Regions from separate parts of the Quadrisphaera sp. DSM 44207 genome, predicted to be linked through region 2. Evidence: riboswitches for the same ligand, from Rfam matches in the RefSeq annotation. Region 2 holds a riboswitch; each other region holds the start of a gene.
The links. A riboswitch is a leader RNA that binds a small molecule or an ion and turns the genes downstream of it on or off. The one in region 2 is predicted to bind thiamine pyrophosphate.
Positions count from the first base shown of each region.

Region 1: linked by a shared signal. The riboswitch ahead of thiM (hydroxyethylthiazole kinase) and the one ahead of BLS82_RS14895 (ECF transporter S component) in region 2 are both predicted to bind thiamine pyrophosphate.
Region 3: linked by a shared signal. The riboswitch ahead of thiO (glycine oxidase ThiO) and the one ahead of BLS82_RS14895 (ECF transporter S component) in region 2 are both predicted to bind thiamine pyrophosphate.
Region 4: linked by a shared signal. The riboswitch ahead of BLS82_RS16655 (alcohol dehydrogenase catalytic domain-containing protein) and the one ahead of BLS82_RS14895 (ECF transporter S component) in region 2 are both predicted to bind thiamine pyrophosphate.

Region 1 covers NZ_FNKA01000002.1:207,807-215,364, reverse strand. Annotated here, with positions in the region: gene BLS82_RS07130 (RecQ family ATP-dependent DNA helicase) at 1-869, shown strand, start outside; gene BLS82_RS07125 (aldo/keto reductase) at 988-2,037, shown strand; gene BLS82_RS15645 (hypothetical protein) at 2,156-3,241, shown strand; gene BLS82_RS07115 (RNA-binding S4 domain-containing protein) at 3,260-3,475, opposite strand; gene BLS82_RS07110 (aldo/keto reductase) at 3,499-4,476, opposite strand; TPP riboswitch at 4,599-4,691, shown strand; gene thiM (hydroxyethylthiazole kinase) at 4,684-5,547, shown strand; gene thiE (thiamine phosphate synthase) at 5,544-6,212, shown strand; gene thiD (bifunctional hydroxymethylpyrimidine kinase/phosphomethylpyrimidine kinase) at 6,209-7,027, shown strand; gene BLS82_RS07090 (thiaminase II/PqqC family protein) at 7,024-7,558, shown strand, end outside.
Region 2 covers NZ_FNKA01000004.1:194,160-201,717, forward strand. Annotated here, with positions in the region: gene BLS82_RS14885 (energy-coupling factor transporter transmembrane component T family protein) at 69-869, opposite strand; gene BLS82_RS14890 (ABC transporter ATP-binding protein) at 898-2,448, opposite strand; gene BLS82_RS14895 (ECF transporter S component) at 2,457-3,257, opposite strand; TPP riboswitch at 3,319-3,424, opposite strand; gene BLS82_RS14900 (DUF4235 domain-containing protein) at 3,537-3,815, shown strand; gene BLS82_RS15885 (hypothetical protein) at 3,890-4,036, shown strand; gene BLS82_RS14910 (hypothetical protein) at 4,143-5,441, shown strand; gene BLS82_RS14915 (class F sortase) at 5,443-6,138, shown strand; gene BLS82_RS14920 (hypothetical protein) at 6,161-7,177, opposite strand; gene dcd (dCTP deaminase) at 7,187-7,558, opposite strand, start outside.
Region 3 covers NZ_FNKA01000003.1:735,561-743,118, reverse strand. Annotated here, with positions in the region: gene BLS82_RS13895 (phytoene desaturase family protein) at 1-600, shown strand, start outside; partial or broken gene BLS82_RS13890 (hypothetical protein) at 651-953, shown strand; gene moeB (molybdopterin-synthase adenylyltransferase MoeB) at 1,107-2,318, opposite strand; gene BLS82_RS13880 (thiazole synthase) at 2,315-3,154, opposite strand; gene thiS (sulfur carrier protein ThiS) at 3,151-3,405, opposite strand; gene thiO (glycine oxidase ThiO) at 3,402-4,556, opposite strand; TPP riboswitch at 4,546-4,652, opposite strand; gene thiE (thiamine phosphate synthase) at 4,680-5,336, shown strand; TPP riboswitch at 5,367-5,478, shown strand; gene BLS82_RS13860 (purine-cytosine permease family protein) at 5,469-6,809, shown strand; gene BLS82_RS13855 (SGNH/GDSL hydrolase family protein) at 6,813-7,544, opposite strand.
Region 4 covers NZ_FNKA01000001.1:31,563-39,120, forward strand. Annotated here, with positions in the region: gene BLS82_RS00130 (ABC transporter ATP-binding protein) at 1-631, opposite strand, end outside; gene BLS82_RS00135 (carbohydrate ABC transporter permease) at 673-1,503, opposite strand; gene BLS82_RS00140 (carbohydrate ABC transporter permease) at 1,504-2,469, opposite strand; gene BLS82_RS00145 (extracellular solute-binding protein) at 2,478-3,755, opposite strand; gene BLS82_RS00150 (heme-degrading domain-containing protein) at 3,954-4,481, shown strand; gene BLS82_RS16155 (zinc-binding dehydrogenase) at 4,496-4,987, opposite strand; partial or broken gene BLS82_RS16655 (alcohol dehydrogenase catalytic domain-containing protein) at 5,173-5,511, opposite strand; TPP riboswitch at 5,518-5,601, opposite strand; gene BLS82_RS00160 (hypothetical protein) at 5,659-5,985, shown strand; gene BLS82_RS00165 (GmrSD restriction endonuclease domain-containing protein) at 6,005-6,898, opposite strand; partial or broken gene BLS82_RS16160 (CDP-glycerol glycerophosphotransferase family protein) at 6,986-7,558, shown strand, end outside.

The DNA of each region.
Region 1 (7,558 bases), on a different contig from region 2:
CGCTGCTGAAGGTCCTCGACGTCGACGGCGCCGTCGAGCGCGCCGAGGGCGGCTGGCGCGCGACGGGGGCGCCGTGGCGCTACGACGCCGAGCGGATCGCCGGCGTGGCCGCGGCCCGCCGCGCGGAGCAGGACGTCATGCGCTCCTACCTCTGCGGCGCCCGGTGCCTGATGCGCACGCTGCGCGAGGCCCTCGACGACCCGCAGGCGCAGGACTGCGGCCGCTGCTCGGTGTGCACCGGCTCCCTGCCGCCCCCCGGCGCCTCCCCGCAGCCGGGCTCGGTCGCCGCCGCCCTGGCGCACCTGCGCTCGCAGGTCACCGTGCTCGAGCCGCGGCGGATGTGGCCGTCGGGGGCCCCGCGGCGCGGGCGGATCCCTCTCGACCAGCGCGCCGAGCCCGGCCGGGCGCTCGCGCTCGCGGAGGACCCGGCGTGGGGGGAGGCCGTCACGGCCGCCCTGCGCGCGGACGAGCCCGTGCCGCAGGAGGTCCTCGACGGCCTGGTGCGCACCCTCGCGCGCTGGGGCTGGCCCGCCGGGCGCCCGACGTGGGTGACGTGGGTGCCCTCCCGCCGGCACGGCGCGCTGCTGCGCGACCTCGCCGAGCGCCTCGGGGCGCTGGGGCGCCTGCAGGTGGTGCCCGTGCTGGCGGCCGACCCCGACGGGCCCCGCCAGGACGCCGCCGCCACGAGCACGGCGGCCGCCACCGCCGCGCTGGCGCGCCTGTCGCTGGCCGCTCCCGTGCCGCAGGGGCCGGTGCTGCTGCTGGACGACACCAGCCGGTCCGGGTGGACCCTCGCGGTGGCCGCCGCGCTGCTGCGCGAGGCCGGCTCCGGCTCGGTGCACCCCCTGGTCCTGCACAAGCAGGTCTGAGCCGGCGTCCTGCGCGAGCGGGTCCGAACCGGCGTCCTGCGCGAGCGGGTCCGAACCGGCGTCCTGCGCGAGCGGGTCTGGGCTGGCGCGCCCGGGAGGTCGCGGCAGGATGGGAGGCGTGGAGCACAGGACCCTGGGCAGCAGCGGGTGCGCCGTCTCGACGTACGCGCTCGGCACGATGACGTTCGGCGCGGAGACCGACGAGGCGGGCAGCCACGCCCAGCTCGACGCCTTCGTCGAGGCCGGCGGCACGCTGGTCGACACCGCCGACGTCTACACCGCCGGCACGTCGGAGGAGATCATCGGCCGCTGGCTGGCCGCCCGGCCGGCCGAGGTGCGCGACTCCGTGGTGCTCGCCACCAAGGGCCGCTTCCCGATGGGCGAGGGCCCCAACGACGTCGGCCTGTCCCGGCGCCACCTGCAGCGGGCGCTGGACGCGTCCCTGCGCCGCCTCGGGGTCGACGAGGTCGACGAGTACCAGGTGCACTCCTGGGACCCGCTGACGCCGCTGGAGGAGACCCTCTCCACCCTCGACGACGCGGTGCGGGCGGGCAAGGTCCGCTACGTGGGCCTGTCGAACTACACCGGCTGGCAGGTGCAGAAGGCCGTCGCCGTGGCCCGCGAGCTGGGGCTGTCCGCGCCCGTGACGCTGCAGCCGCAGTACAACCTCCTGGTCCGCGAGGTCGAGTGGGAGGTCGTGCCGTCCTGCCTGGACGCCGGCCTCGGCCTGCTGCCGTGGTCGCCGCTGGGCGGGGGCTGGCTGACGGGCAAGTACACCCGCGAGGAGCGCCCGACCGGCGCCACCCGCCTGGGCGAGGACCCGGAGCGCGGCGTCGAGGCCTACGGCCGCCGCTCGGTGCAGCAGCGCACCTGGGACGTGATCGACGCCGTGCGGAGCATCGCGGACGCCCGCGGGGTGCCGATGTCGCAGGTGGCCCTGGCCTGGCTCGTCGACCGGCCCTCGGTGACCTCCGTGATCCTCGGCGCCCGCACCCTGGAGCAGCTGCAGGACAACCTCGGCGCCGCCGGCCTGCACCTGGGCGCCGAGGAGACCGCGGCCCTGGACGCCGCCAGCGACCCGGCGCCCGCGGACTACCCGTACGGCGGGCCGGGCGTGCAGCAGCGCAGCCGCCCCGTCGAGGGCGGCCGCGGACCCCGCCGCCGCTGACCCCGCCGCCGCTGACCCCGTCGCCGCTGACCCCGTCGCCGCGGACCGCTTCCGCGGCGGCCGCGGCCCCCGTCGCGTCCCGGTTGCCGGACGCCGCGGGGGCCGCGACCGTGGGGGCATGAGCGGAGCGATCAGGCGCGGGCTGGCCGCGGGCGCGGTCGGCACCACGGCCCTCAACGCCGTCACCTACCTCGACATGGCCGTGCGCGGCCGGGACGCGAGCAGCGCGCCCGCGCAGACGGTCGAGGTCCTCGCCCGCGCCACCGGCACCCGGGTGACCAGCAGGGGCGACGAGCGGCGCAACCGCCTGGGAGCCCTCGGCGAGCTCAGCGGGTACACCAACGGGCTCGCCGTCGGCGTCCTCGCCAGCGTCGCCCGCTCGGCGGGCATCCGCTTCCCCGGGCCCCTCGGGCCGCTCGTGACCGGCGCCGCCGCCATGGCCGCCACCGACGTGCCCATGACGCTGCTCGGGGTCACCGACCCGCGCCGCTGGTCGGGCTCGGACTGGCTGCTCGACAGCGCCTCGCACCTGTCCTACGGCGTCGCCGCGCACGCCACCCTCGACCTGCTCGACCGGGGCGACCGCCGCCGGCGCGCCGCGGGCCCCGGGCTGCTGCTCCGCTCCACCGCCCTCGGCGTCGCCTCGGGGCTGCGCAGCACCCTCGGCGTCGCCGGCCCCGTGCTCACCGGCGCCACCCGCGGCGTGTCGCGGGGTGCGGTGCTGCTCGCGGCGGCCGCCGAGGTGACCGCGGACAAGCTGCCGGTCACCCCCGACCGCACGCTGCCGCCGTCGGTGGCGCTGCGCACGACGTCCGGTGCCGTCGGCGCCGCGGCGCTGGCCCGCCGGGACGGGCGCAACGGCGCCCTGCCCCTGGTCGCCGGCGCGGCGGGCTCGGCGCTGGGCACCTACGGCGGCATCGCGTGGCGCCGGTGGGCGAGCGAGCGCCTGGGCCTCGTGCCCGCGGGGCTGCTCGAGGACGGCGTCGGCGTCGCGCTGACCGCGCTCGCGTGCCGGTCGCGCTCGCGCTCGGGTGCCGACGGGGACGCGGCGGAGCGCCGCGGCACCCGCACCGGCCGCACCGGCCGCACCGGCACCCGCACCGGCTCCGGCCTGCCGCCGCGCGTGGAGCGCCGCGGTGCCGACGGCACCGTCGCGCAGATCGACCTGCGCGCGATCAGCGGCGGCCTCACCCGCACCTTCTGAGCGCCCCGGCCGGGGCGCTCAGACGACGCGACGGGGGTCGCCGTCCACCGCGACGACGTCCCCGCGGCGGACCTGCCGCCCGCGCCGGGTCTCGACCTCGCCGTTGACGGTGACGGCGCCGCTGTCCAGCAGCGGCTTGACGTCCGCGCCGGAGTCGACGGCCCCGGCCAGCTTCAGCAGCTGGCCGAGCCGGATGACGTCCTCGCGGATGCGCACCTCGTCCACGCCGCCCATCCTCGCGCGCCCGTCCTCGCGCGTCAGAACCCGGCGACGGGGTGCGGCGCGTACGGCTCCTCGAGCAGGGTGACCTCCTCCTCGGACAGCCGCAGCGACAGCGCCGCCACGGCGTCCTCGAGGTGGTGCAGCTTCGTGGCGCCGACGATCGGCGCGGTGACCTGCGGCCGCGAGGCCACCCACGCCAGCGCGACCTGCGCGCGCGGCACCCCGCGCTGCTCGGCCACCTGCGCGACGCGCTCGGCGATCGCGCGGTCCGAGGCGGAGGTGTCGTAGAGGTCGCGCCCGAAGGCGTCGGTCTGCGAGCGCTCGGTGCGCTCGTCCCAGTCGCGGGTCAGGCGGCCGCGGGCGAGCGGGCTCCAGGGCAGGACGCCGACGCCCTGGTCCGCGCACAGCGGCAGCATCTCCCGCTCCTCCTCGCGCTGGAGCAGGTTGTAGTGGTCCTGCATGCTCACGAACCGGGTCCAGCCGCGCAGCTCGGCGGTGTGCAGGGCCTTGGAGAACTGCCACGCCCACATGGAGGAGGCCCCGAGGTAGCGGGCCTTGCCGGCCCTGACGACGTCGTGCAGCGCCTCGAGGGTCTCCTCGATCGGCGTCAGCGGGTCCCAGCGGTGGACCTGGTACAGGTCGACGTGGTCGGTGCCGAGGCGGCGCAGGCTGGCGTCGATCTCGGTCATGATCGCCGCGCGGGAGAGCCCGGCGCCGTTGGGGCCCGGCCGCATCCGCCCGTGGACCTTCGTGGCGATCACGACCTCCTCGCGGGAGGCCGCGAAGTCCTTCAGCGCCCGCCCGAGGATCTCCTCGCTGCTGCCGGCCGAGTACACGTTCGCGGTGTCGAAGAACGTGACGCCCAGCTCCAGCGCCCGTCGGACGAAGGGGCGGGCCTCCTCCTCGGGCAGGGTCCACGGGTGGGTGCCGCGCTGGGGGTCGCCGTAGCTCATGCACCCCAGGCAGAGGCGCGAGACCTCCAGCCCGGACCCGCCCAGCCTCACGTGCTCCACGGCGCACCTCCCTGCTCCCGGGGCTCGTGCCCCCGGCGCCATCCGAGCACGGGGCGCACCCGCGCCGCCACCGCGGCCGGGACGCCGTGGCGCCCCCGGCAGCGCGCTGCTACGGTCGGCGGCGAAGTGACACGGGGTGCCCCGCCCGGGGCTGAGATCACACCCGTCGAACCTGTCCAGGTCATGCTGGCGGAGGGATGTCACGGCATGAGCGCCATTGCGGCACCACGCGATCCGTCCACCCTGCGCGACGACGTCGCCGCGGCGCGCGAGCGGCTGCGCCGCGACGGCCCGCTCGTGCAGTGCCTGACCAACACCGTGGTGCAGGCCCTGACCGCCAACGCGCTGCTGGCCGCCGGGGCCTCGCCCGCCATGGTCGACGACCCGCACGAGGCGGCGGGCTTCGCCGCCGCGGCCTCGGCCGTGCTCGTCAACGTCGGCACCGTCAGCGCCCGCACCGCCGAGGCGATGCGCCTGGCCACCGCCGCGGCCGCCGAGCACGCCACCCCGTGGGTGCTCGACCCGGTGGCCGTCGGGCCGCTGCCGTGGCGCACGCAGCTGGCGGGCGAGCTGCTCGCGCACCGCCCGGCCGTGGTGCGCGGCAACGCCTCGGAGGTGCTCGCCCTGGCCGGGTCCGGGGCGGGCGGGCGCGGCGTCGACAGCACCTCCTCCCCCGAGGAGGCCCTCGCGGGCGCCGCGGCGCTGGCGCGGCGCACCGGTGGGGCGGTCGCCGTCAGCGGCGCGGTCGACGTCCTCACCGACGGCCGCCGCGTCGTCCGGGTCGGCGGCGGGCACGTGCTGCTCACCCGCACCACGGGCGCCGGGTGCGCGCTCGGCGCCCTGGTCGCCGCGTACGCCGCGATCGTCCCCGACCGCCTCGTCGCGGCGAGCGCCGCCTCCGCCCACGTCGCGCTCGCCGCCGAGCGGGCCGCCGCGGTGTGCGGGGGCCCGGGCACGTTCGCGGCCGCCTGGCTCGACGCGCTGGACGCGGTGGACGGCGCGCAGCTGGCCGCCGCCGACCTCTCGGCCGGGGAGCTGGCGGCGCACGAGAGCCCGGCGGGTGGGCGGTGAGCGCCGTCGCCGCGGGGGCCGCCGCCGGGCGGCGCCCGCTCGACCCGACGCTGTACCTGGTCACCGACACCGCCCTGAGCGCGCCGCGCGCGGTGCCGGACGTCGTCCGCGCCGCCGCCGCGGGAGGCGCGAGCGCGGTGCAGGTGCGCGACAAGCGCGCCTCGGCCCGCGACCTGCTGGCGCTCGTGCGCGCCGTCCGCGACGCGCTGGCGGACCACCCGTCCGTGGCCGTGCTCGTCGACGACGCCGTGGACGTCGCGGTGCTGGCCGGCGCGGACGGCGTGCACGTGGGGCAGTCGGACCTGCCGGCCGAGGAGGTGCGCGCCCTGCTCGGGCCGCAGCGCCTCGTGGGCCTGTCGGTGGGCAGCGCGGCGGAGGCGGCCGCGGCGGCGGACCTGCCGCCCGGCACGGTGGACTACTGGGGCCTGGGGCCGGTGTGGGCGACCCCCACCAAGCCCGACGCCGCGGCGCCGCTGGGCCTGGACGGGCTGCGCGCGCTCGTCGCGCCCGCCCGCCGCGCCGGCGTGGCCACGGTCGCCATCGGCGGCGTCGACGCCGAGCGCGCCCCCGCCGTGCGCGCCACCGGCGTCGATGGGATCTGCGTCGTCTCCGCCGTGGCCGCCGCCGCCGACCCGCGCGCCGCCGCGGCGCGGCTGCTGCCGTGACCGCCGTCGCGCTGAGCGTCGCCGGCAGCGACCCCAGCGGCGGGGCCGGGATCCAGGCGGACCTGAAGACCTTCAGCGCGCTCGGCGCCTACGGCACGGCCGTGCTGACGGCGCTGACCGCCCAGAGCACCCGCGGGGTGAGCGGGGTGCACGTGGTCCCGGCCGACTTCGTGCGCCAGCAGCTGGAGACCCTCCTCGACGACGTGGCGGTGCACGCCGCGAAGACCGGCATGCTCGCCACCGCGGAGGTGGTGCGGGCGGTGGCGCAGGTGCTCCGCGCGCGCGACGTCGGCGCGCTGGTCGTCGACCCGGTCATGGTCGCCACGAGCGGGGACCGCCTCCTCGACGCCGGCGCCGTCGACGCCGTGCGCGAGGAGCTGCTGCCGCTGGCGGACGTGCTCACGCCCAACGCGCCGGAGGCGGCGGTCCTGCTGGAGCGGGCTCCCGCCGCGAGCACCGACGAGCTGCTCGAGCAGGCGCACGCGCTGCGCGCCCTGGGCCCGCGCGCGGTGCTGCTCAAGGGCGGGCACCTCGGCGGCGAGCACAGCGTCGACGTCCTGGCCACGGCGCAGGGCACCGCGCTCGTCACCCGCCCGCGCGTGGCGACGTCGAACACCCACGGCACGGGCTGCGCGCTCGCGGCGGCGCTCACCGCGCTCGCCGCGACGCGCCGTCCCGGGCAGGACGAGCAGGCCTGGTACCGCATCGTCGAGGACGCCCGCGACCACCTGCACGAGGCGCTCCTGGCCGGCGCCGACCTGGGCGTCGGGTCCGGGCACGGGCCGGTGCACACCCTGGCGCGGTGGTGGCGGTGAGCTTCAGCGAGCAGGCGTGGGAGCGCACCAGCGGCCTGCGGGCGGCGATCGACGACCTGGCCTTCCTGAGGGAGCTCGCCGACGGCTCCCTCGACCCGGCCGCGTTCCGCCACTACCTGGAGCAGGACGCCCTGTACCTGGCCGGGTACGCGCGGGCGCTGGCGCTGCTGGCGGCCCGGGCCCCGGACACCGCCGCGGCGGGCTTCTGGGCGCGCTCGGCGCACACCACGGGGGTGGTCGAGGCCGCCCTGCACGAGGACCTGCTCTCCGGGGCGCTGCTCGACCCGGCAGCCGCGGACCCCGCCGCAGACCCCACCGCGGCGCCGTCACGGTCGTCACCCCGGCCGTCGCCGACGTGCCTGGGCTACACCTGCTACCTGGTCGCCGCGGCCGCCACCGCGCCCTACGCGGTGGCCGCGGCCGCCGTCCTGCCCTGCTTCTGGGTCTACGCCGACGTCGCACGGCGCCTGGCCGCGGCCGCGACGGCCGCCGCGGCCGGGGAGCACCCCTACGCCCGCTGGGTCGCCGCCT
Region 2 (7,558 bases):
ACCGCGTGTTGCCCGTTCGTGTCGTCCAGGTGTCGCCACCGGAGCTCCCCGGGTGCGCGGTCGGCGTGTCAGGACAGGAGCAGCTCCCACGTGCCGGCGGCCACCCCGGCGGCGGTGGCGGCGCCCGCGAGGCCCGCGCCGCCGAGGACGACGAGCCAGTCGCCCGCGCGCACCCGGCTGGTGCGGGCCCAGGTGCGCTGCGGCGACGCCCCGAAGCCGCGCGCCTCCATCGCGGTCGCCAGCACGGCAGCGCGGCGCACGGCGAGCACGAGCAGCGCGAAGACCTGTCCGGTCGCGCGCCGCGCGCCGGCGAGCAGGCCGTCGTCCCCCAGCCCGCGCGCCCGCCGGGCCAGCCCCAGCTGGGTCCACTCCTCGGCGAGGACGTCGACGAGGCGCAGCGCGGCCAGCGCCGCGAGGACGAACCGGTGCGGCAGCCGCACCACCTGCGCCAGGGCGTCCCCGAGGTCCGTGGGGTCGGTGCTGGCGAGCAGGACGACGCCGGGCAGCCCGATGGCGCAGACGCGCGCGAAGACCGCGGCGGCCGCCAGCAGCGACCCGGTCGTCACGGTGACCGGTCCCGCGCCGAGCAGCACCGCGCCCTCGTCCGCGCCGACGAGGGCGGTCAGGACGGCGGCGGGGACGGCGCCGAGCAGCACGACCGCCGCGCGCCGCGCCAGGGCCCGGGCGGACAGGCCCGCCCGCGGCAGCACCAGCAGCTCCAGCAGCAGCGCCGTGCCGGCGGTGACGGGGTCGACCGTGAGCAGCAGGGCGACCGAGACCAGGAGCGCCACCGCCAGCTTGGCGACGGGGTTGGCGCGCGCGAGCGCGGTCGGCCGCACCGCGCCCGCGTCGAGCAGGCCGAGGCTCACGGCGCCGCTGCTCCGGATCGCCGCGGGCTCACCGCGCCGCTCCCGCCGGCAGCCGGGTGCGCACCCGCCCGTCCGCCACGGCCCACACCTCGTCGGCGAGCGCCGCGGTGAGGTCCGCGTCGTGCGTGGCGGCCACGACCGCCGCGCCCTCGTCGCGCACCTCGCGCAGGAGCCGCACCAGCTGCGCCCACGTCCGGGCGTCCTGGCCGAAGGTCGGCTCGTCGAGCACGAGCAGCCGCGGGCGGGTGGCCAGCGCGGTCGCCACCGACAGCCGCCGCTGCTCCCCGCCCGAGAGCGTGAAGGGGTGGGCGCGGGCCAGGTGCTGCAGGTGCAGCCGCTCGAGCAGGGCGGCGACGCGCGCGGCGACGTCCGCCTCGGGCGCCCCGGCCCGGCGCGGCCCGACCGCGAGCTCCTCGGCGACGGTGCCGGCGACGAACTGGTGGCGCGGGTCCTGGAAGACCGACCCGATCCGGGTGACCAGCTGGCGCGCGCGCCACCGCACCGGCTCCTCGCCGGCACCGGCGGCGAGGGCGGGCGTCGCGCGCACGCGCCCGGACACCGGCGCCACCAGACCGGCCAGGGCGAGCGCGAGCGTCGACTTGCCGGCCCCGTTGGGACCGCGCACGGCCACGACCCGGCCCGCCGTCACGCCGGCGTCGACGCCGCTGAGCACGGGAGCGCCGCCCCGGCGTCCCACGGCGACCTCCTCCAGGGCCAGCAGCGGCTCCTCGGGCGGCGTTGCGCGCACCTGGGCCGGCGAGGCAGCACCCGGCGACGCGGTGGGCCGCAGGGGCGCCGCGGACCTGCCGGGCAGCCACACGCCGGCCGCCGCCAGCTCGGCGGCGCGCTCGGCCAGCACCCGTTCGGGCGGGCCGTCGGCGAGCGCGCCGCCGCCGGGCGCGAGGACGACGACGCGGTCGACGAGGTCCAGCCACAGGTCGACCCGGTGCTCGACGAGCAGGCAGCCGCCGCCGGTGGCGCGCAGCTGCTCTCCGACCACCGCGCGCAGGCGGCGGGCGCCGTCCGGGTCGAGCATCGCGGTCGGCTCGTCGAGCAGCAGCAGGCCGGGGCGCAGCGCCAGCACGCCCGCGAGGGCCAGCCGCTGGCGCTGTCCTCCGGACAGGCGGGACGTCGGGTGGCGTCGCGGCAGCGGCAGGTCCACGGCCGCCAGCGCGCCGTCCACCCGCGGCCAGATCGCCTCCGGCGGCACGCGGTGGTTCTCCAGGCCGAACGCGACGTCGTCCCCCACGCGGGCGAGCACCGTCTGCGCCTGCGGGTCCTGCAGCAGCAGCCCCGTGCGCGCCTCGCCCGCGCGCCCTGCGACGGCGTCCAGCCGGGCGCGGCCGGCCGGCGCGCCGTCCAGGAGCAGCTGGCCCTCCTGCTCCCCGGAGCCGTCCTCCCCGGCGTCGAGGAGGCCGGCGACGCCCGCGAGCAGCGTGGACTTGCCGGCACCGCTCGGGCCGAGCAGCAGCACCCGCTCACCGGGCGCGACGTCGAGGTCGAGCCCGCGCACGGCCCACGCCCGCCGCCCGTTCCAGCGCCAGCCCCAGCCGCGGGCGGCGATGCGCGGCGCGTGCACCGCCGGGGTCAGACCCGGCTGGCGCCGCGCCCGGAGGCGAGCGGCGCCAGGGCGCCCGTGGCGGCCAGCGCGCGGGTCAGCGCCCAGGCCCCCGCCCCGGCGACGACCACCCCGGAGACCACGGCGAAGGCGACGTAGACCGCCTTCAGCTCGGCGGGGAGCTCCGGGTAGTACACGAGGCTGTCGAGGAGGCCGACCACCACGCCCGCACCCGCCCCCGCGGCCAGCGCCGCGGGCAGGCCCCAGCGCCGGTAGAGCATCAGGGCGAGGACCACCTCGGCGCCGAGGCCCTCGAGCAGGCCGTACCAGACGGTCGCGAAGCCCCACTGGTTGCCCACGAGCGCGCTGAGGACGGCGGCGACGAGCTCGGTGTAGACGGCGGCACCGGGACGGCGGACGACGAGGCCGCCGAGCACCCCGGGCAGGAGCCACACGCCGGCGACGAGCGCCGACGCGGGCGGGAAGAAGGCGAGGGCCGCGCTCACCGGCCCGTAGGCCGCGACGTTCCACACCACCAGGAGCAGCCCGCCGGCGACACCGAGGACGCTCGCGACGACGATGTCGACCACGCGCCAGCGCGGATGGTGCGAGGAGGTCCACCCCGCCAGCCACGACCCGGCGAGGGCGAGGAGGACCGCGAGCGGGACGGTCAGGTCCGTCTCGAACAGCGTGGGGCGGCCGAGCAGCCCCGACCCGACGGCGGCGGCGAGCAGGAGGCCCGCGGCGGCGAGCGCGAGCGGACGGCGCCCGGTCGGCACCGGCGCGGTGGCGCCGTCGGCGCCGCGGGTGGAGCGGTGGGTGGTGCTCATGGTGGTCCTCCTCCGTCGGTGGAAGGAGGGGATGCCGCGCGCCCGCCCCCAGGCGGGTGCGCGGCCGAGATGCCCGACTCCCTACGCCGGTGTGACCCGGATCAGGTTCGAGGGTCTGCGGTCGCCCGCACTCTCAGCGCCCTGGTGGCGCTCCCCTGTCGTTCACCGCGCATCGTACTGCGGCCGGACGGGGGTGCTCAGGTGGCCCCGCGTCCCCGGGAGCGGCAGGGTGGCGCCGGGCCCGCGCGGTCGGCGCGGACGGCGCGAGAGGAGCAGGCGGTGGGCGGTCTGGTGTGGAGCGTGATGTCGCTGGGGTCGAAGGTCGTCGGCCGGTCGGTCACGAACACGGCGGCGAGCCGCGTCTGGAAGGCCGCCACGCGCCGCAACCCCCCGATGAACCCGATGAGCCCGGCGACGTCGTGGGGCGAGGCGACGGCGTGGTCGATGGTCACGGGCGCGATCAGCGGCTTCGTCGTCATGCTCCTGACGCGGCAGGCGGCGAAGTTCTACCGGACGTCCGCAGGCCACCTGCCCCGCAAGGTCGCCCAGGACGGCTGACGCCGACCGCCGCCGGCGCGGCCGCACGGGTGCTCGGGCGCCCCGACCGGCCGCGGGCGTGGCACCCTCGGGGGGTGCTGCTCAGCTCGCTGCGCGAACCCGGGACGGGGCGCCCCTCGCCGCTGGCCAAGCTCCTGGCCGTGCTCGTCGTCGCGGGCATGCTCGCCTCGATCTCGCCCGTGCTGGTGCCCGTGCTGCGCTGGTTCGCCGCCCCCTTCTGAGCCGGCGCAGCCCTCCGGCCTGAACATCGACAGGCCGTGAGCACTCGTCGCTCTCTGTAGACTCTTCGCGCGGCTGCCGTCGGGGCGCCCGCTCGAGGAGGGCCCGATGCACCGCACCGCCGTGGCCCCGGCCTGCGCGGTCCTCGCCCTCGCCGCCGGCCTCGCGCTCGCCGCTCCCGCGGCCGCCGCTCCCGGCGCCGCGACCACCGCGAGCGCGACCACCGCCGGCCCTCCCCCTGCCGCCGCGCGCGTCGTCCTCGACCCGGCGCAGGTGTCGGTGCGCCTCGTGCTGGACGACGCCCGGACGGCGCCCGCTCCGAGCGGGGACGCCGCCCGCGGCGCGCAGGCGGCGCCCGCGGCCCCCGGCGCGCGGCTGAGCATCGACCTGCCCGACGTGGTCGACGCCTCGGACGCGCGGGCCGCGCTGCGCGTGGACGGCGCCGAGCGGGCGGTGCCGGTGGAGCTCTCGCTGCACGACGGGCGCCTGCACCTGGAGCTGCCCTCCGCCGACGAGCTCGACCAACGCGGGAGCGACCGCGGCGAGGACGCCGCGGCGCTCGCGCAGGGCGGGGCGGCCCCCGCCGACCAGCTCGGGGCGGCCCTCGGGCAGGGCGGGGCCGGCGCACCGGTCGTGCTCGAGCTCGACGGGCTGGCCCTGGACGACGCCCCGCCGGGGTACCGCGTCGAGCCCGCCGCGGCCCTGCCCCTCCGCCTCGCCGAGGACGCACCCGCGTCGGTCGAGCTCGGCCTCGGCGTCGCCGCCACCGCCGACGTCGGTGCGGCCGGGGCCGGTGGCGGGGCCGCTGACGCGCCCGGTGGCGGCGTGGCGGCGGGCGCGGACGTCGAGGTCGAGCTGCCCGCCACCTCGGCGCTCGGGCTCCTCGGGCACGAGGCGCTCGGTGCGCCCCCCGCCTCGCGCGGCGCCCCCGCGGAGGCGCCCTTCGTGCTGCGGGCGCTGGACCCTCGGGGCAGGCCCGTGGCCGGCGCGCCCGCTGTGCAGCCGGACGCCGCGACCTCCGGCGACGGCCGCCGCGCGAGGGTCGAGCTGCCGGCGGACCTGCCGGCCGGCTCCTGGGCGCTGACCGCCGTGCTCGTCGCCGAGGACGTCCCCGCCCGCACCGTCGTCACCGCGCGCCTGCAGGTGCGGGCGGCGGAGGCCGCGGTCGAGGTCGCGGCCGAGGCGGCGACGGCGACCTCGACGTCGGGAACCGCGACGGACGCCGCGACGCCGTCCCCGACCGCGCGCCGCCTGAACCCCGGCCTCAGCTCCGCCACCGGGGTCGAGGAGCCGACCGCACCGGGGTCGGCCACCGGTCGGGCCCTCGTCGGGGCGGGTGCGCTCGCCGCCGCCGGCGCCCTGGCCGCCGCCGCCCTGCGCCCGGCCCGCCGACGGACGGAGGGCTGACGTGCCCGCGCCCTCCCTGCACCGGCGCTCCGCGGGCCTGCCCACGCTGCGGACGACGGCCCTGGCCGGCGCCGTGGTCCTGGCCGCCTCCGGCGCCGTCACCCTGGGCACCGCGATCGCCAGCCGCGACGGCGCCGGCACGACCGCTCTGCCCGCCCTGCCCCCGGCCGCCGCCGACGAGGTGCTCGCGGTCCCCGGCGCCGCGCAGCCCGCGCGCGCCGCTCCCGGCCCGGTCGGCTCCTCCGTGCGCCTGCAGGTGCCCGAGGTCGGCCTCGACGTCCCGGTGCTGCCGCTCGCGCCCGCGGACGGCGCGCTGAACCCGCCGACGATCGGCGAGGCGTACTGGGTGCAGCCCTACGGCGACCCGGTCGGGGACGCCGAGCAGGCCGACAACACCCTGTACATCGCCGCCCACTCCTCCAGCGGCGGCGGCGCCGCCTTCGACCCGCTGCTGGACCGCCGGCGCCAGCGCGGCGCGCTCGAGCCCGGCGACGTCGTCACCGTGCGCACCCCGCAGGGTTCGGTCGACTACACCGTGCAGCGCACGCAGCGGTACGCCACGGACGAGCTGGCCGGCGCCGAGGAGGTCTGGGAGGCCTCCCCCGGCCGCCTCGTGCTCATCACCTGCTTCCAGCGCGGCGACGGGCGGCCGTCGACGGAGAACCTCGTCGTCGTCGCCGGGTCCTCGGGCGCCTGAGCGGTCCTCGGGCGCTGGGCGCTCAGCGGACCGGGAAGCCCTCGGCGTCCACCACGAGGCCCCCGCACGCCTCCGCCAGCGCGGCCGCCAGGCGCTCGACCACCGCGGCCGCCTCCGCGCGCGCCCGGCAGAACTCCTCCGCCGGGTGCTCGGTCTCGGCCTCGTGCTCCTCCGCCGGCCACCACACGACCCGGTAGCTGACGGCGGAGGCGGCCCACGGCTGCGCGGCCACCGAGGGCGGCAGCTCCTCCGCGCCGCCCACGAGCACCTCCACCACGCCCTCCTCCGCATCCGCCTCCTCCGGGCCCATCCGGACGACGAGGGCGTAGGCGTCGAGCGCGTCCGGCTCGGCCATCGCCGCGGCGTCGCGGCGGTCCGCGGCCAGGTGCAGGCCCTCGCGCTGGGCGTCGGTCAGGCCCACCCCGGCGCCGGGCGCCTCCAGCGCCCGCACCGCCGAGAAGCTCAGTCCCTGCCACACCTGGCCGTCCATGGCGAGCTCCGCCGACGGCACGGCGGCGGCCGCCGCCTCCAGCGCCGCCTCGGGGGGCAGCCAGTAGCGGCTGTGGACGGTGCGGTCGATCCACGCGTCGCGGTCGGGCTGCAGCAGCGCACCCGACGGCGCGACCCGCACGGCGCCGCCCAGGCGGCGGGCCAGGGCGAGGCCCAGCTCGACGGCCCGCCGCTCGTCGTCCACGGGCAGCCCGTCGGGGAAGGCGCGGTGCAGCCCGTCCCGGTCCGTGGCCCCGGGCAGGGGCGGGGTGCCGCGCTCGCGCGGGCAGGTCAGCGCCCACGCGGTGCGCCACGGCGGCGGCACGGCCGCGGTCGCCGCCGCTCCGGCGTCCAGCCGCAGCGGGCCCCGCAGCGCGGCGTAGCGGCCCGTGCGCAGCACCACCACGTCGCCCTCGTCCTCCCGCGCGGCGCCCGGGGAGCGCTGCAGCACCAGGTCGGCGACGGCGTCCGGCGCCGTGCCGTCGGGCAGCAGCAGCAGGTGCGCCTGCGCCAGGGCCCGCCCGGCCTCCCGCCCGCTCACGTCGCCCACGACGGCCCCCTACGAGACCCGGGTGCGGGAGAAGGACAGGTGCGAGCGGCTCGCCGTCGGGCCGCGCTGGCCCTGGTAGCGCGAGCCGTAGCGGGCGCTGCCGTAGGGGTGCTCGGCCGGGCTGGTGAGCCGGAAGAAGCACAGCTGCCCGATCTTCATGCCGGGCCACAGGCTGATCGGCAGGGTCGCCACGTTCGACAGCTCCAGCGTCACGTGCCCGGAGAAGCCCGGGTCGATGAACCCCGCCGTCGAGTGCGTGAGCAGCCCGAGCCTGCCGAGGCTCGACTTGCCCTCCAGCCTCGCGGCCAGGTCGTCGGGCAGGGTCACCTGCTCGAACGTCGAGCCCAGGACGAACTCGCCCGGGTGGAGCATGAACGGCTC
Region 3 (7,558 bases), on a different contig from region 2:
ACGCCGTCCCTGTCGGGGTTCGTGCTGCTGCTGGCGCTGCGGGGGCGCACGCCGGGCCTGGCGCACCACACCGTGCTCTTCCCCGCTGACTACGACGCCGAGTTCGACGCCGTCTTCGGCACCGGGCGCCTGCGCGGGCGCCCGCAGCCGGTGGCGGACCCCACGGTCTACGCCAGCGTGCCCGACGACCCGGCCCTGCGCCCGGACGAGCACTCGGAGGCGTGGTTCGTGCTGGTCAACGCCCCCCGCCACAGCCCGCACGACCCGCGCGCCGGGGTCGACTGGACGGCGCCCGGGCTCGCCGACGCGTACGCCGACCGGGTGCTCGCCGTGATGGCGCAGCGGGGCCTGGACGTGCGCGAGCGGCTGCTGTGGCGGGAGGTGCGCACGCCCGCGGACCTGGAGCGCGAGACCCGCAGCGTCGGCGGCTCGATCTACGGCTCGTCGAGCAACGGGGCCCGGGCGGCGTTCCTGCGCCCCGCCAACCGCTCGCCCGTGCCGGGCCTGTTCCTCGTCGGCGGCTCCGCGCACCCGGGCGGCGGCATCCCGCTCGTGGGCCTGTCCGCGCAGATCGTCGCGGGCCTGGTCGGCCCAGCCTGAGCGCCCGGCGCGCCGCGCACCGGAGCGGCGGCGTCCTACGCTCGGCGCCCGTGCCCCTGGTCACGCCGGACGGCCGCTACCTCGTCGTGCGCGGGCGGCTGTGGCGCCGCGCCGACCCCCGCCTGCACCCCGATGAGCGGGCCGCGCTCGTGCGCGAGCTCATGGCGGCCCGCCGCGCCAAGGGCGAGGCGATGCGCGCCGGGGACCCCGCCGCGCGCGAGGCGGCCAGGGCCCGCGTGGACGCCGCCAAGCGCGCCCTCGGCGAGCGAGGGCCGGTGTGGTGGGACGACGGCGCCCCGGACCTGACGCGGCGGATGGCCCGCACCACCGCCTACGCGGACTGGTACGCGGCCTCCGGGCACGACGCGGACGACGCGGACGACGCGGACGACGCGGACGACGCGGACGACGCGCAGGAGCACGAGGACCGCGAGGGCCCGGGCGCAGGTCCGCCCGGGTGAGCACCCCGAGCGAGACGGTCACGGCGGTCGACCAGGCGGCGGGGATCAGCGCGCAGGGCCGGGGTCCGTCCTCGCGGCCGTCCACGCCGCGACACCACCCTGCAGGTGCACCGCGTCCGCGTGGCCGCGGTCCAGCAGCGCCCGCAGCGCGCGGGCCGAGCGCGCGCCGGCGGCGCAGTGGAGCACCACGGGCCGGTCCGACGGCACGTCCGCCAGCCCGCTGCCGCCGAGGATGCTCGCGAGCGGCACCAGGACGGCGCCCGGGATCGACGAGGCGGCGTGCTCGTCGGGCTCGCGGACGTCCACGAGCAGGAAGTCCTCCTCCCCCGCCTCCCGGGCGCGCAGCCGGTCGGCCAGCTGCGCCGCCGTGACGACCGGCAGGTCCTCGGTGGTGCCCGCCCGGCACGCGTGCGGCTGCTCGGCGAGCCCCGTCACCGGCGGCCGGGAGGGGTCGGGCCGCAGCTGCAGGGTCCGCCAGGTGGTCGACAGCGCGTCCAGGACGACGACGCGGCCCAGCAGCGACCGCCCGCACCCGGTGATGAGCTTGACGGCCTCGGCCGCCATGACGGAGCCGACCACCGCGCAGACGGCGCCGAGGACGCCCGCCTGCCCGCACGAGGGCACCGTCCCGGGAACCGGCGGCTCCGGGAAGAGGTCGCGGTACTGGGGCCCGTGCTGCGCCCAGAAGGTCGCGACGTGGCCGTCGAAGCGGAGCACCGCCCCCCACACCCACGGCTTCCCCGCGAGCACGCACGCGTCGTTGACGAGGTAGCGGGTGGGGAAGTTGTCCGAGCCGTCGAGGACGAGGTCGTACCCGGTGACGAGCCGCTCCGCGTTCTGCGCCGTCAACCGCTCGCGGTGGCGCACCACCCGCACGAGCGGGTTGGTGCGCTCCACGGCCCGCGCGGCGCTGTCCACCTTGGCCCGCCCCACGTCGCCGGAGCCGTGCACGACCTGGCGCTGGAGGTTCGACTCCTCGACGAGGTCGTCGTCGAGGACGCCGATCGTGCCGACCCCCGCGGCCGCCAGGTACAGCAGCGCGGGAGAACCGAGGCCGCCCGCGCCCACGACGAGCACCCGCGCGGCCTTCAGGCGCCGCTGGCCGAGGTGGCCCACCTCCGGCAGCTGCAGGTGGCGGACGTAGCGGCGCGCCTCCTCCGGCGTCAGCTCCGGCGCGGGCTCGACGAGCGGCGGCAGGACGCCGGTGGTCCGGGCGGCCCCGGATGCTCCCGTGGCCCCGGGTGCTCCCGTGGTCACGGACGCTCCCCCAGGTCGGCGAGGCCCTGCCACGGCGAGGACGCCAGCGCGCGCCGGCGCCGCGGGATCCGCCCGGCGCCGCGGGCCGCGCGCCCGGCCTGCACGGCCAGGCGCATGGCGTGGCCCATCAGCTCGGGGTCCTGGGCGCGGGTGACGGCGGTGGCCAGCAGCACGGCGTCGCAGCCGAGCTCCATGGCCAGCGCCCCGTCCGAGGCCGTGCCCACGCCGGCGTCGAGGACGACCGGCACGCTGGCGCGCTCGACGATCAGGGCGATGTTGTGCGGGTTGAGGATGCCCAGGCCCGACCCGATGGGGGCGCCGAGCGGCATGACGGCGGCGCAGCCGGTCCGCTCCAGGCGCAGGGCCAGAGCCGGGTCGTCGTTGGTGTACGCCAGCACGGTGAACCCGTCCTCCACGAGCTGCTCCGCGGCGTCCAGCAGCTCCACGGCCTCGGGCAGGAGCGTCTCCTCGTCGGCGACGACCTCGAGCTTGACCCACGAGGTCTGCAGGGCCTCACGGGCCAGGCGCGCGGTGAGCAGCGCCTCCCGGGCGGTGCGGCAGCCGGCGGTGTTGGGCAGCACCCGCACACCGACGCGGTCGAGGACGTCGAGCAGGGCGCCGCGGGCGCCGGGGTCCACGCGCCGCACGGCAACCGTGGTCATCTGGGTGCCGGAGGAGCGCAGGGCCCGTTCGAGCACCTCGAGGTTGGCGGCGCCGCCGGTGCCGGTGATGAGGCGGGAGGTGAACGCCTCGCCCGCGACGACCAGGGGGGCGTCGGCCGGCCCCGGGGTCGGGGACGGCGAGCCGGCGGCGGGGGCGTGCAGCTGCGCGGTCATCCGCCCGCCACCGCCCGCAGCACCTCGAGGCGGTCCCCGGCGACGACCGGGGTGGCCGCCCAGCTCCCCGAGGGCACGACCTCGTCCCCGAGCGCGACGGCGGTGCCCCGGGCACCGCCGACGGCGTCCGGGGCCAGCCGGGCGACGACGTCCGCGACCGTCGCCCCCACGGGCAGGCTCATCGGCTCCCCGTTGACGACCACGTCCACGCTCCAGGCCGCGTCCGCGGGGTCCCTCGTGCTGGCGCTCACGTTCCCACCTCCTCCAGCACCGCTGGTCGCGGTGCACACCGGTCGGGGCCGAACTCGGACAGGTGCGCCGGCAGGCCGGCGCCGGTGAGGACGTCGGCGACGGCGTCCGCCGTGGTCCCGGACAGCAGGACGCCGTTGCGGTGGTGCCCCACCGCCAGCACCAGCCCGGGCACGCTCGACGGGCCGATGATGGGGGCGTTGTCCGGGGAGCCCGGGCGGCAGCGGGCGGCGGCCTCGACGAGCTCGAGCTCGCTGACGGCCGGGACGAGGGCCTGCGCATCGCGCAGCAGCTCGTAGACCGCCCCGGCGGTGACGGTCTCGTCGAAACCGCGCTCCTCGGTGGTGGCGCCCACGACGAGCTCACCGTGCGCCCGGGGCACGAGGTAGACCTCCCGATCACGCACGCGCCCGCGCACCGTGCGCGAGATCACGTGCTCGCCGGGGGGCATGCGCAGCCGCAGGACCTGGCCCTTGACCGGGTGGACCGGCGGGTGCGCGGGCGCCGAGCCGCGGGCGCGCGCCCCGGTGGCCAGCACGACGCGCTCCGCGCGCACCGGTGCGCCGTCGTCCAGCCGGACGCCGACCGCGCACCCCCCCTCGACCTCGACCCGCCCCGCGGCCACCACGGTGCGCACCCCGGCCGCGCGCGCCGCCGCCTGCAGCGCGGCGAGCAGCAGCCGCGGGTCGACCTGGTGGTCCCCGCGCACCAGGGCGCCCCCGCACACGGCGGGGTCCAGCAGCGGCTCCAGCTGCCGGCACGCGCGCCCGCTCAGGGCCTCGACGTCGAGCCCGAGCCGCTGCTGGGCGCGGCGGACGTCGGCCAGGCGAGCGCGGTCGTCGGCCTCCAGCGCGACGGCGAGCGTCCCGCAGGCGCGGTAGCCGGGGTCGGCGCCGCTGGCCGCCTGCAGGTCGGCGACGTAGCGCGGGTAGTCGGCGCTCGCGAGCAGGCTCAGGCGCAGCAGCGCCTCCTCGCCGTGGTGCAGCTCGCTGACGGGGGCGAGCATGCCGGCGGCGACGCGCGAGGCGCCCGAGCCGGGCGCCGGGTCGACGAGGACCACCCGCAGGCCGCGCTGCGCGGCGCGCCACGCGCACGCGGTGCCGATCACGCCGCCGCCGAGCACGACGACGTCCGCGGAGGCGACACCGGCCATGGACGCTCCCTTCGCCGGCATGACCCGGATCAGGTTCGACGGTCGGCGAGTGCGCTCGCCCTCTCAGCCCGCGCCCGGGCTCCCGTGGACCTCAACCGTAGCCCTGCTGGCACACTGGCGCGCGTGCCGGGTCCCGACCGCCGCACCGCCCTCGCCGACGCGCGCCTGTACCTGTGCACGGACTCCCGCCGCCGCCAGGGCGACCTCGAACCGTTCCTGGACGCCGTGCTGGGCGCGGGCGTGGACGTCGTCCAGCTGCGGGAGAAGGGCCTGGAGGCCGCCGAGGAGCTGGAGCTGCTGCAGGTGGTGGCCGCGGCCGCTCGCCACCACGGCCGGCTCGTGGCCGTCAACGACCGCGCCGACGTCGCCGCCGTCGCCCGCCCGGACGTGCTCCACCTGGGCCAGCAGGACCTGCCGCCCGCCGCCGCGCGCCGCATCCTCGGCCCCGACGTCCTCCTCGGGCGCTCGACGCACTCGGCGCGGCAGTTCGACACGGCCCTCGCCGATCCGGACGTGGACTACGCGTGCGTGGGTCCGACCTGGGTGACGCCGACCAAGCCCGGTCGGCCCGCCGCGGGCCTGGACCTGGTGCGCCACGCCGCCGCCGTCGCCGGCGGGAGCGCGTGGTTCGCCATCGGGGGCGTCGAGGGCTCGACGCTGGACGCCGTCCTGGACGCCGGCGCGCGCCGCGTGGTCGTCGTCCGGGCGATCACCGAGGCGGACGACCCGGCGGCGGCAGCCGCCGAGCTGGCGCGGCGGCTGCGGGAGCACGGGTCCTAGCGGACTGTTGAGCCCCGTGGCGTAGAGTCGCCGCCGCAGTGCGGGAGCTCGGACGAACCGGGCTGAGAGGGTGGCTGGACGTGCCGCCGACCGCTGGAACCTGACCGGGTAATGCCGGCGTAGGGAGCGCGTGTGAACACGTCTGTCACCAGCCGTCCGTCCTCAGCACCTGACGCCCCGATCACCCTCGCCGAACCGGCGGCCAGGACGCTGGGGCTGCGGGACTGCCTGGGCCTGTGGGGCAACCTCGGCACCAGCCTGCTGCTGCCCGTGGCCGCGACCTACGTGGTGCTGGCCGGCCGGCCGCTGGGCGCGACGCTGCTGGCCATCGTCGTCGGCGCCGTCATCGGCGGCCTGCTGCTCGGCCTCGGCGCCGCCGCGGGCGCCCGCGAGGGCGTGCCGACCATGGTGCTGATGCGGGGCCTGTTCGGACGGCGCGCCTCGGTGGCGCCGACGGTGCTCAACCTCGTGCAGTGCGTCGGCTGGGCGACGTTCGAGATCGTCATCATCGCCGAGGCCGCCTCGCGGGCCCTGGACGCCCCCCGCTGGCCGTTCGTGCTCGGCGCCGGGGCGCTCGCCACCGCCATGGCGCTGCGGCCCCTGGGCGCGGCGCGCGTCCTCGCCCGCTACGCGGTCTGGGCGGCGCTGGCCGCGGTGCTCCACCTCTTCGCCCAGGTGCTCGCCGAGCCGCTGGTCCCCGTGAGCGATGGCGGGGCGGCGTCCTTCTGGACGGCGGCCGACGTCGTGATCGCCCTGCCGGTGTCCTGGTTCCCCCTGGTCGCCGACTACACCCGCCACGCGCGCTCGCCGAGGGCTGCGCTCACCGGGGCGGCGCTCGGATACGGCGGGGCGACCGTCGCGCTGTTCACCCTCGGTGCCCTGGCCCTGGCCGCCTACGGCGCGGCGGGCCTGGACATGATCGACGCCCTGCTCGCCGTCCCCCTGGGGCTCCTGGCGGTGCTCGTGCTCCTCGTCGTCGAGGTCGACGAGGCCTTCGCCAACGTCTACTCCACCGCGGTCTCGGCGCAGAACCTCGCCGGCCGGCTGGACCGCCGGGTGCTCGCGGTGGTCACCGGCGCGGTGGCGACGCTGCTCGCCCTCGCGTTCGACATCGCCGCGTACGAGCCGTTCCTCTTCCTCATCGGCGCGGTCTTCGTGCCCCTGGTGGGGGTCTTCGTGGTGGCCTACCACCTGCTCCCCCGCGGCGCCTGGGACGTCTCGGAGACCGCGCCGTCCCGTCCCCTGCTCCTGCTGCCGTGGGTGGCGGGGTTCGTGGCCTACCAGCTGACGCTGCCCACCTCCCTCGCCGGGCCCGGAGCGGGCTGGACGGCGTGGTGGCGCTCCGCCCAGACGGCCCTGGGCATCGACCCGGCCAACGGCTGGTCGGCCTCGCTGGTCAGCCTCGCGGTCTCCGCCGCGCTCACGGCGCTCGTCGGCCTGCCGGGCGCGCTCTCGCGGAGCCGGCGCACCTGAGGCTCACCCGAGGGCGAGGGCGTTCCAGAACGCGGCGCGCACGCCGCTCGCTCCCCACGCGTTGGGCTCGATGACGCCGCAGTACCACAGCTCGCGGTCAGCAGGGCGGGCCTCGCGCTGCGCGGCGTCCCCGCGCGCGAGCCCGTGGCCGAGGAAGCGACCGTGCACGTCCGCCACCCGCGCGCCGTGCTCGGCCGCCACGGCGCCCAGGGCGGCGTTGAGCTCGCCGAGGACGCCGACGACACCGGGCCACGGGGGCAGCCCCAGGCGCGTCGCGTCGCCGGTGCCGTCGCTGGGGTCGTAAACCGTGCCGACGACCACGCGCGCGTCCGGGGCGGTCAGGGCGCCCAGGCGCTCCAGCGCCCGGTGCAGGTGCTCGCGCACGGCCCGCACGGCGTCCAGCGCCGCCGGGGTGTTCCCGAAGCGGGAGAGCACGTCGTTGCCCCCAGCCGTCACCGTCACCACGGACGGGCGCAGCCCGGAGCGCTGCAGGGCGGGCAGCTGGTCCTCGACGACGCCGCGGGAGGTGGCGCCGTCGCTGGCCAGCACCCGCCACGCCAGGCCGGGCAGGCGCGTGGCGAGGTCCGCGCCGCGCCAGTGCGGGAAGTCCTCGTCGCGGTTGCGCGCCAGCAGGCTCGCGCCGCCGCGCCCCGGCCCTCCGGCGTAGTCGTCGATCGAGATCGAGTCGCCCAGCCCGACGTAGACGGGTGCGTCCGGCTGCGTCCTGTCCGCCATGCGCCGTCCGTGCC
Region 4 (7,558 bases), on a different contig from region 2:
CCTTGCGCAGCACGCACACGCGGTCCCCGAGCGTCATCGCCTCGGTCTGGTCGTGCGTGACGTAGACGGTGGTGACGCCGAGGCGCCGCTGCAGCCGCGAGATCTCGCTGCGCATCTGGCCGCGCAGCTTCGCGTCGAGGTTCGACAGCGGCTCGTCGAAGAGGAACGCCTCCGCCTGGCGCACGATCGCCCGCCCCATCGCCACCCGCTGGCGCTGGCCGCCGGAGAGGTTGGCCGGCTTGCGGTCCAGGTGCTCGTGCAGCTCCAGCACGTTCGCCGCGTCGACCACCCGGCGGCGCACCTCCTCGTCGGGGGTCTTGGACAGGCGCAGCGGGAAGGCGATGTTCTCGAACACCGTCAGGTGCGGGTAGAGCGCGTAGTTCTGGAAGACCATGGACAGGTTCCGCTCGCGCGGGGCCTTCTCGTTGACCCGCTGGCCCCCGATCAGCATGTCGCCGCCGGTGATGTCCTCCAGGCCCACGATCATCCGCAGGAGCGTGGACTTCCCGCACCCGGAGGGCCCGACGAGGATCATGAACTCGCCGTCGGCGATCTCCAGGCTGACGTCGTTGACGGCCTTGAAGCCGTCCCCGTACTCCTTGACGATGTTGTGCATCTCGATGGAGGCCATGCGGTGCTCCTTGGTCAGCCGGGGACGACGGGAGGGCGGCGTCAGCCCTTGACGGCGCCGTTGGTCAGTCCAGCCACGATCTTCTGCTGGAACAGGAGGACGAGGACGATCACCGGGATGGTGACCAGGACCGACGCGGCGGCGATGGGGGCGGTCGGCTGGGCGAACTGGCTGGCCCCGCTGAAGAAGGCCAGCGCCGCGGGCACGGGTCGGGCCGCCTCGGTGGAGGTCAGCGTGATGCCGAACAGGAAGTCGTTCCAGATCGCGAAGAACGTCAGGATCGCCGCGGTGAAGACGCCCGGCGCCGCGAGCGGGACGATCACCTTGCGGAACGCCTGCCACGCCGTCGCGCCGTCGACCTGCGCCGCCTGCTCCATCTCCCAGGGGATCTCCCGGAAGAACGCGGACAGCACGTACACCGACAGCGGGATCGAGAAGGACAGGTAGGGGATGATCAGCCCGAGCCACGTGTCGTAGAGGCCGATGGTGCGCCACAGGTCGAACAGCGGGGTGGCGATGGCGATGACGGGGAAGACGGTGATCGCCAGGGCGGTCCCCAGGAGCAGGCGCTTGCCGGGGAACTCCAGGCGGGCGACCGCGTACGCCGCGAGCGTGGCGAGGACCACCGAGATGGTCGTCGCGATGGCGGCGATGCCCACCGAGTTGCGCAGCGCGGTGAGGAAGATGTCGGAGGACAGGACGATGCCGTAGTTCTCGAAGCTCCAGGCCGTCGGCCAGAAGCGCTGGTTGTTGATGTCATCACCGGCCTTGAAGGACAGCGAGACGATCCACAGGACCGGGAGGATCGCGTAGGCGATGATGAGCACCGCCCCGACGGCCCAGAGGACCTGCCCCCTGCGGCTGGTGTTCATCTAGGCGCCCCTCTGCTGCGACAGGTTGGTCCGGAAGACCTTGACGAAGAGCACGGCGATCAGCACCACGGTGACGGCGAGGATGACGCTGACCGCGGACCCGAGGCCGATCTGAACCCGGGCGATGGTCTGCCGGTAGGCGAGGAAGGACAGCGTCTCCGTCCCCTGCGCGCCCTGGGTCATGACGAAGACGTTGTCGAAGATGCGGAAGGCGTCCAGCGTCCGGAACAGCAGGGCCACCATGATGGCCGCCTTCATGTTCGGCATGATCACCCTGCGGAACCGCTGCCACGCGGTGGCCCCGTCGACCTTGGCCGCCTCCAGGTAGTCCTCGGGGATCTGGGCCAGGCCCGCCAGCAGCAGCAGCGACAGGAACGGCGTGGTCTTCCAGATCTCCGAGAGGCAGATCACCGCGAGGGCCGGGACGGTGTCGCCGAACCAGTTGAACCCGTCGAGGCCGAGGAGGGGGTTGACGAACCCGTAGGCGGGGGTGAAGGCGTACTGCCAGGCGTACGCCGAGACCACGGTGATGATGCCGTAGGGGATGAGGATCGCCGTGCGCAGCGACCTGCGCAGGAACAGCGCCCGGTGCATGACCATCGCGAGGGCGAACCCGAGGACGAACTCGACGGCGACCGTGACCACCGTGATCGCCGTGGTGACGCCGAACTGCCGCCAGAACAGGCCGTCGGTGAGGATGGTGACGTAGTTGCCCAGCCCCACGAACGTCCTCGCGTCGGGGTTGGTCAGGCGGTAGTCGAACAGCGAGAGCCAGATGGCGTTGAGGATGGGGTAGCCGGTCACGGCGACCATGAGGACGAACGCCGGGCCGGCGAGCATCCACCCCAGGCGGCGCTCGTGGCGGGTGCGGTCGCTCAGCTGCGGCTTCCCGCCAGTGCTGGTGCCCGTTCCCGAGGCGACCTCCTGTCGCGTGGCCGCCGAGGCGGCGGGGACCGCAGTGCTCACAGGGCCTCCTAGAGGAGCTGCTCGTTGGACAGGACGCCCTCGATGAGGCGGGCCGTCCGGTCGGGGGTCGTCTCGGGCGAGAGCTGGCCCGGCGGGTGGTAGCCCTGCTGGACGGCGCCGGTCACGTCGCCGTAGTACGGCGTGATGGGGCGCGGAGCGGCCTCGACGAGGCCGTCCCGGATCTCCTGCCACATCGGGAAGGCCTCGTGCACCTGCGGGTCCTCGTAGACGGCCGCCGCGGAGCCGGGCTCGCCCGCGTTGAGCATGTGCTCGACCTGGCTCTCCACCGAGCGCACGCACCGGACGGCGTCGACGGCCAGCTCCGGGTGCTGCGTGAACGCCCCGATGCTCAGGCCCACACCGCCGATCGGGTTGGCGCTGGGGGTGTCCGGGTCCACGCGCGGGTACTGGGCCCAGCCGACGTCCTCGCGGAAGTCCGCGGGCAGCGTGCCGGCCTCCTCGGCGGCGGCGAACGCGGCCCACACGTAGGGCCAGTTGACCATGAAGCCCCCGTCCTCGGCCTGGAAGGCGGCCCGGGACTCCTCCTCCCCCGCGGTGCTGAGGGCCGGTGGGGCCGCGGACGAGGTGGCGACGCGGTTGATGATCTCCGCGGCGGTCGAGCCGGGCGGGCTGTCGATGACGGCCTCGACGTCCTCGGGCTGCTGGCCCTCGCTGTCGGGGTCGAGGATGGTGCCGCCGGCGGACGCCACCAGGGCGTTGACCCACACCATCAGGCTCTCGTTGCGGCGGCCCTGGACGGCCACCGTGGCCTGGGTCTGCTCCGCCGCGGCGACGAGCTGCTCCCACGTCACCGGCTCGTCCTCCAGGTCGAGCCCGGCGGCCTCGGCGACGGACTTCTTGTACCAGAGGAGCTGGGTGTTGGCGAAGAAGGGAGCGCCGTACATGGTGCCCTCGTACAGGGACTGCTCGAGGGCGCCCTGCAGGACGCCGTCGGAGAACTCGGCCTGCTCCTCCTGCGTGAAGGGCCGCAGGAAGCCCGCGTTGGCGAACTCCGCCATGAACGGCGGGTCGAGGCTCATGACGTCGATGGAGGTGTCGTTGGCCGCCAGGCGGCGCAGCAGCTGCTCGCGCTGGGCGGCGGGCGAGGCCGGCAGCAGCTCCGTCTGGATGTCGTACTCGTCGGCCTCCTGCGAGCACCGCTCGGCGATGGTGGCGTCGTAGGCGTTGTTGATGTACCAGGTCAGCACCGGCGGGCCGGCTTCCGCCTCGCCCCCGCACCCCGCCAGCCCCGCGGCGGCGGTGACGGCCGCCGCGGCCGCGACCACCCGCGCCGCGCTCCCGCGCCGCCTCCGCTTGCGGGCACCGGCCGCGCTCGGGCCGGGGACCCGCCCTGCACTCGCACCATCGCGCACGTGCATCGCCTCCGTTGGCGAGCGGCCACGGTCGGTGACCGGTTGCGGGTGAGCGTTCTCCACGTCCCCCCGCGTGTCAACCCGTGCGGCGGGTGCGGGCACGATGGAGCGGTGGCTCCCGCCGACCCCGCACCCGACCCCGCACCCGACCCCGCGCCCGACCCCGCGCTGCACGCCCTGGTCAGCGAGCTGGCGGCCCAGGAGGAGCGGCTGCAGTTCGACCGCTTCGACGAGGACGACGCGTGGGCGCTCGGCTGCCGCCTCGTCGACCTCGCCCGCGAGCGGGACCTGCCCGTCGTGGTCGACGTGCGCCGCGGCGGCCAGCAGCTGTTCCACGCGGCGCTGCGCGGGACCACCCCGGACAACGACCGGTGGGTCGAGCGCAAGGTGCGGGTGGTGGAGCGCTTCGGCGCCTCCTCCTACCTCGTCGGCCGGCGCCTGGCCGCCCGCGGCGAGGTCCTGGACGCGCGCGCCGGGGTCGACCCGGCGCAGTACGCCACCCACGGGGGCGCCTTCCCGGTGCGCGTGCGCGGCGTGGGCGTCGTCGGAGCCGTCACCGTCTCGGGCCTGCCGCAGGCGCAGGACCACGCCCTCGTGGTCGAGGCGGTGCAGGCCCACCTGGACCAGCGGCGCGGCTGACGCCTGCCCCGGTCTCAGGGCACGAGCACGGCGCGGCCGACGACGCGACCGGCGCGCAGGTCCTCCAGCACGCGCGGGGCCTGCTCGAGCGGCGCGGGCGTGATCGCCGTCCGCAGCCGTCCGGTGGCTCCCAGCTCCAGCGCGCGCACCAGCTCCGCCCGCCGGTTGCCCACCGACGTCAGGATCCGCTGCTCGGGCACCACCAGGGCCAGGGGGTCCAGCGCGACGCGCTCGCCGCTGTAGCCGAGGTAGACCAGCGCGCCGCGCGTGCCGAGGCACCCCAGGGCCGCGGCCCCGCTCGCGGCGGTGCCCACGAGCTCGAAGACGACGTCCGCGCCGGCGCCGCCGGTGGCCTCGCGCACCCGGGCGGCCACGTCGTCCGCGGACGCGTCGACGAGGACGTCGGCGCCCAGGTCGCGGGCCAGGCGCAGGCGCGCGGCGCTGCGGGCGACGGCCACCACGCGCGCGCCGGCCAGCCGCAGCACCTGCACGAGCGCCAGCCCCACCCCCCCCCGGTGCCCAGCACGACCGCGGTCCGGCCCTCCTGCACGCCCGCGACGTCCACCGCGTGCAGCGCCGTGGTCGCGCTGCAGCACAGCGTCGCGGCGGTCGGCAGGTCCAGCGCGTCCGGCACGGGCACCAGCGCGGACGCCGGCACGAGCACCTGCTCGGCGAAGCCGCCGTCCGTGGCGAAGGCCAGGAAACCCAGGGGCGCGTCGCACAGGTGGTCCTCCCCCGCCCGGCACCAGCGGCACCGCCCGCACGCGTGCCGGTAGTGGACGGCGACCCGGTCGCCGAGGCCGACGCCCCGCACGCCCTCCCCCAGCCGGGCGACGGTGCCGGCCACCTCGTGGCCCAGGGTGATGGGCGTGCGGGCCGGCACCAGCACCCCGTCGAGGAAGTGCAGCTCCGTGCCGCACACCCCCGCCGCGGCGACGTCGAGGACCACCTGCCCCGGTCCGGGGCTCGGGTCCTCCACGTCCTCGACGAGGAGCGGGCGACCCGCTCCGGAGAAGCGCGCAGCGCGCACTGGTCCCTCCCTACGCCGGCACGACCCGGACAGGTTCGAACGGTCGACGGCCCCAGCCGCCCTCTCAGCCCGCTGGTGCGGGCTCCCGCGTACGGGCGCGAGGCTACGCGGCGGTGTGCCAGGGCGCCCGGCGGGTACCGCGCGGGCGTGGCAGCACAGCGCAGGGCCGGGACGTCCGTGGCCGCGTCCGTGGCGGCGTCCGGGCAGTGGAGGGACGAGGACGGCGTCCGCCAGCCGGGAGGCGAGGCGCACGCCTGGGAGCCCGGGACGAACCAGACGCTGTGCGGCCTGGCGCTCAGCCGCTCGCAGCTGGTGCGCTTCCCGCACGTACCGTTCTCCGCCGTCGCCTCCGGGGACGGCGGGGGCGGCGGGGACGGCAGGCAGGTGCAGCGGGTCTGCCCGCGCTGCTCCGCGGCCACGGGCCGGCGCCGCGCCGGCCAGCGGTCGTGGACCCGCGTCGACCCGCGCCCGTGAGCCGGCCGCGCGCGAGCGCTCAGCCCTCGCAGGCCGTCCCGTCGCCGTCGCCGTCCTGGTACCAGTCGTACTCCGGGTCGGCGCCGCGCCGGTAGGGCCCCAGTCCCGCGGCCACCACCTGCGAGCAGCTGCCGTGGCGCGGGTCGAGCCCGTCCCCCGCGGCCCCCGCGCCAGCTGCGCCGCCCGGCGTGGCAGGCGGTGCCGGGGCGCCGTCCCCGGCCGGCAGGGGCTCGTCGGGGCAGGCGGCGAGCACGCGGGCGACGGCGTCGTGCTCGGCCTGCGTCATCCACAGCCCGTGGGCGCTCTTGACGGCCACCTGCCGCGCGACGTAGGCGCAGCGGTAGCCCCGGTTCGGGGGCAGCCAGGTGGCGGCGTCGGCGTCGCCCTTGGCCTGGTTCAGCTCCCCGTCGACCGCGAGGAGGTTCAGCGGGTCGTTGGCGAAGGCGGTGCGGCGCGCGTCGTCCCAGCCCTGGGCGCCCTTCTGCCAGGCGTCGGAGAGGGCGACGACGTGGTCGACCTGCACCAGCTCGCTGGTGCCCTCGCCGCGCTGGAAGCGCACGGCCTTCGGGGTGTACGGCTCCGCCAGGTCCCCGGAGACCACGACGCAGTCGCTGCCCGGCTCGAAGACCTCCCCCGTCAGGTCGCGGGCGAGGACGTCGTTGCGGGTGTCGCACCCGTTGCGGTCCACGTCCGCCCAGGCCTGCCCGAAGCGCTCGCGCTCGTAGCCCGTGCGCGGCGCCCGGCCCTTGACCGGCACGGCCGCGAGCGCCTCGAGGGCCGACCCCGGCGCGCCGGCCGGCGCGGACGCCGGCGCCGGGCCGGGCGCGGCGAGCAGCCCGGCGCCGCACCCCGCCAGCAGCCCGGCGAGCACGGCTGGCAGCACCACGCGCAGCACCCGCTCCTCAGGACGCACCGCTCCCCCGCTCCCCCAGCCCGCACGGACACCACCGGACACCACCGGACACCACCGGCCGCCACAGGCTGTCACGCAGCGTCGTCGATGGGTCCGGCGGAGTGCTCCCCGACGCGCCGTGGCGTCGCGCGCGGGCTCCTCGGCCCTACTATCGGCCGCGGCGAGGTCCTGGAGCGAGCCGGCGAGCGCCGCCCGGACCGTCCGCACCCCGGCCCGCGCGACCCGGCCCGGCGCGGGTCAGCGCCACGACGACGGGCCCGGCACGGGCAGGACGCCGGCGCGCAGCCGGCCGCGGACGGACGGGGGACGGCGGTGCGGATCGTCTACAACAGCTTCGACGGGCGGTACTGCGACAGCCCCCGGGCCCTGCACGAGGCGCTGCTCGCGCGCGGCGACCGCGCCGAGCACGTCTGGCTGGCCTCTCCGCGCCACCAGCACGGCTTCCCCGCCGGCGTGCGCACCGCGCCGCCCCGCGGCCCGGCCGCCGCGGCGGTGCTGGAGCGCACCGACGTCGTCGTCTCCGACCAGCACCTGCCGACCGACTGGCGCAAGCCGCCCGGCTGCCTGTACCTGCAGACCTGGCACGGGACGCCGCTGAAGCGGATCGCCGGCGACGAGCCGGGCGCGCCGGCCGTGCTCGCCGCGGCGGACGACGTCGCC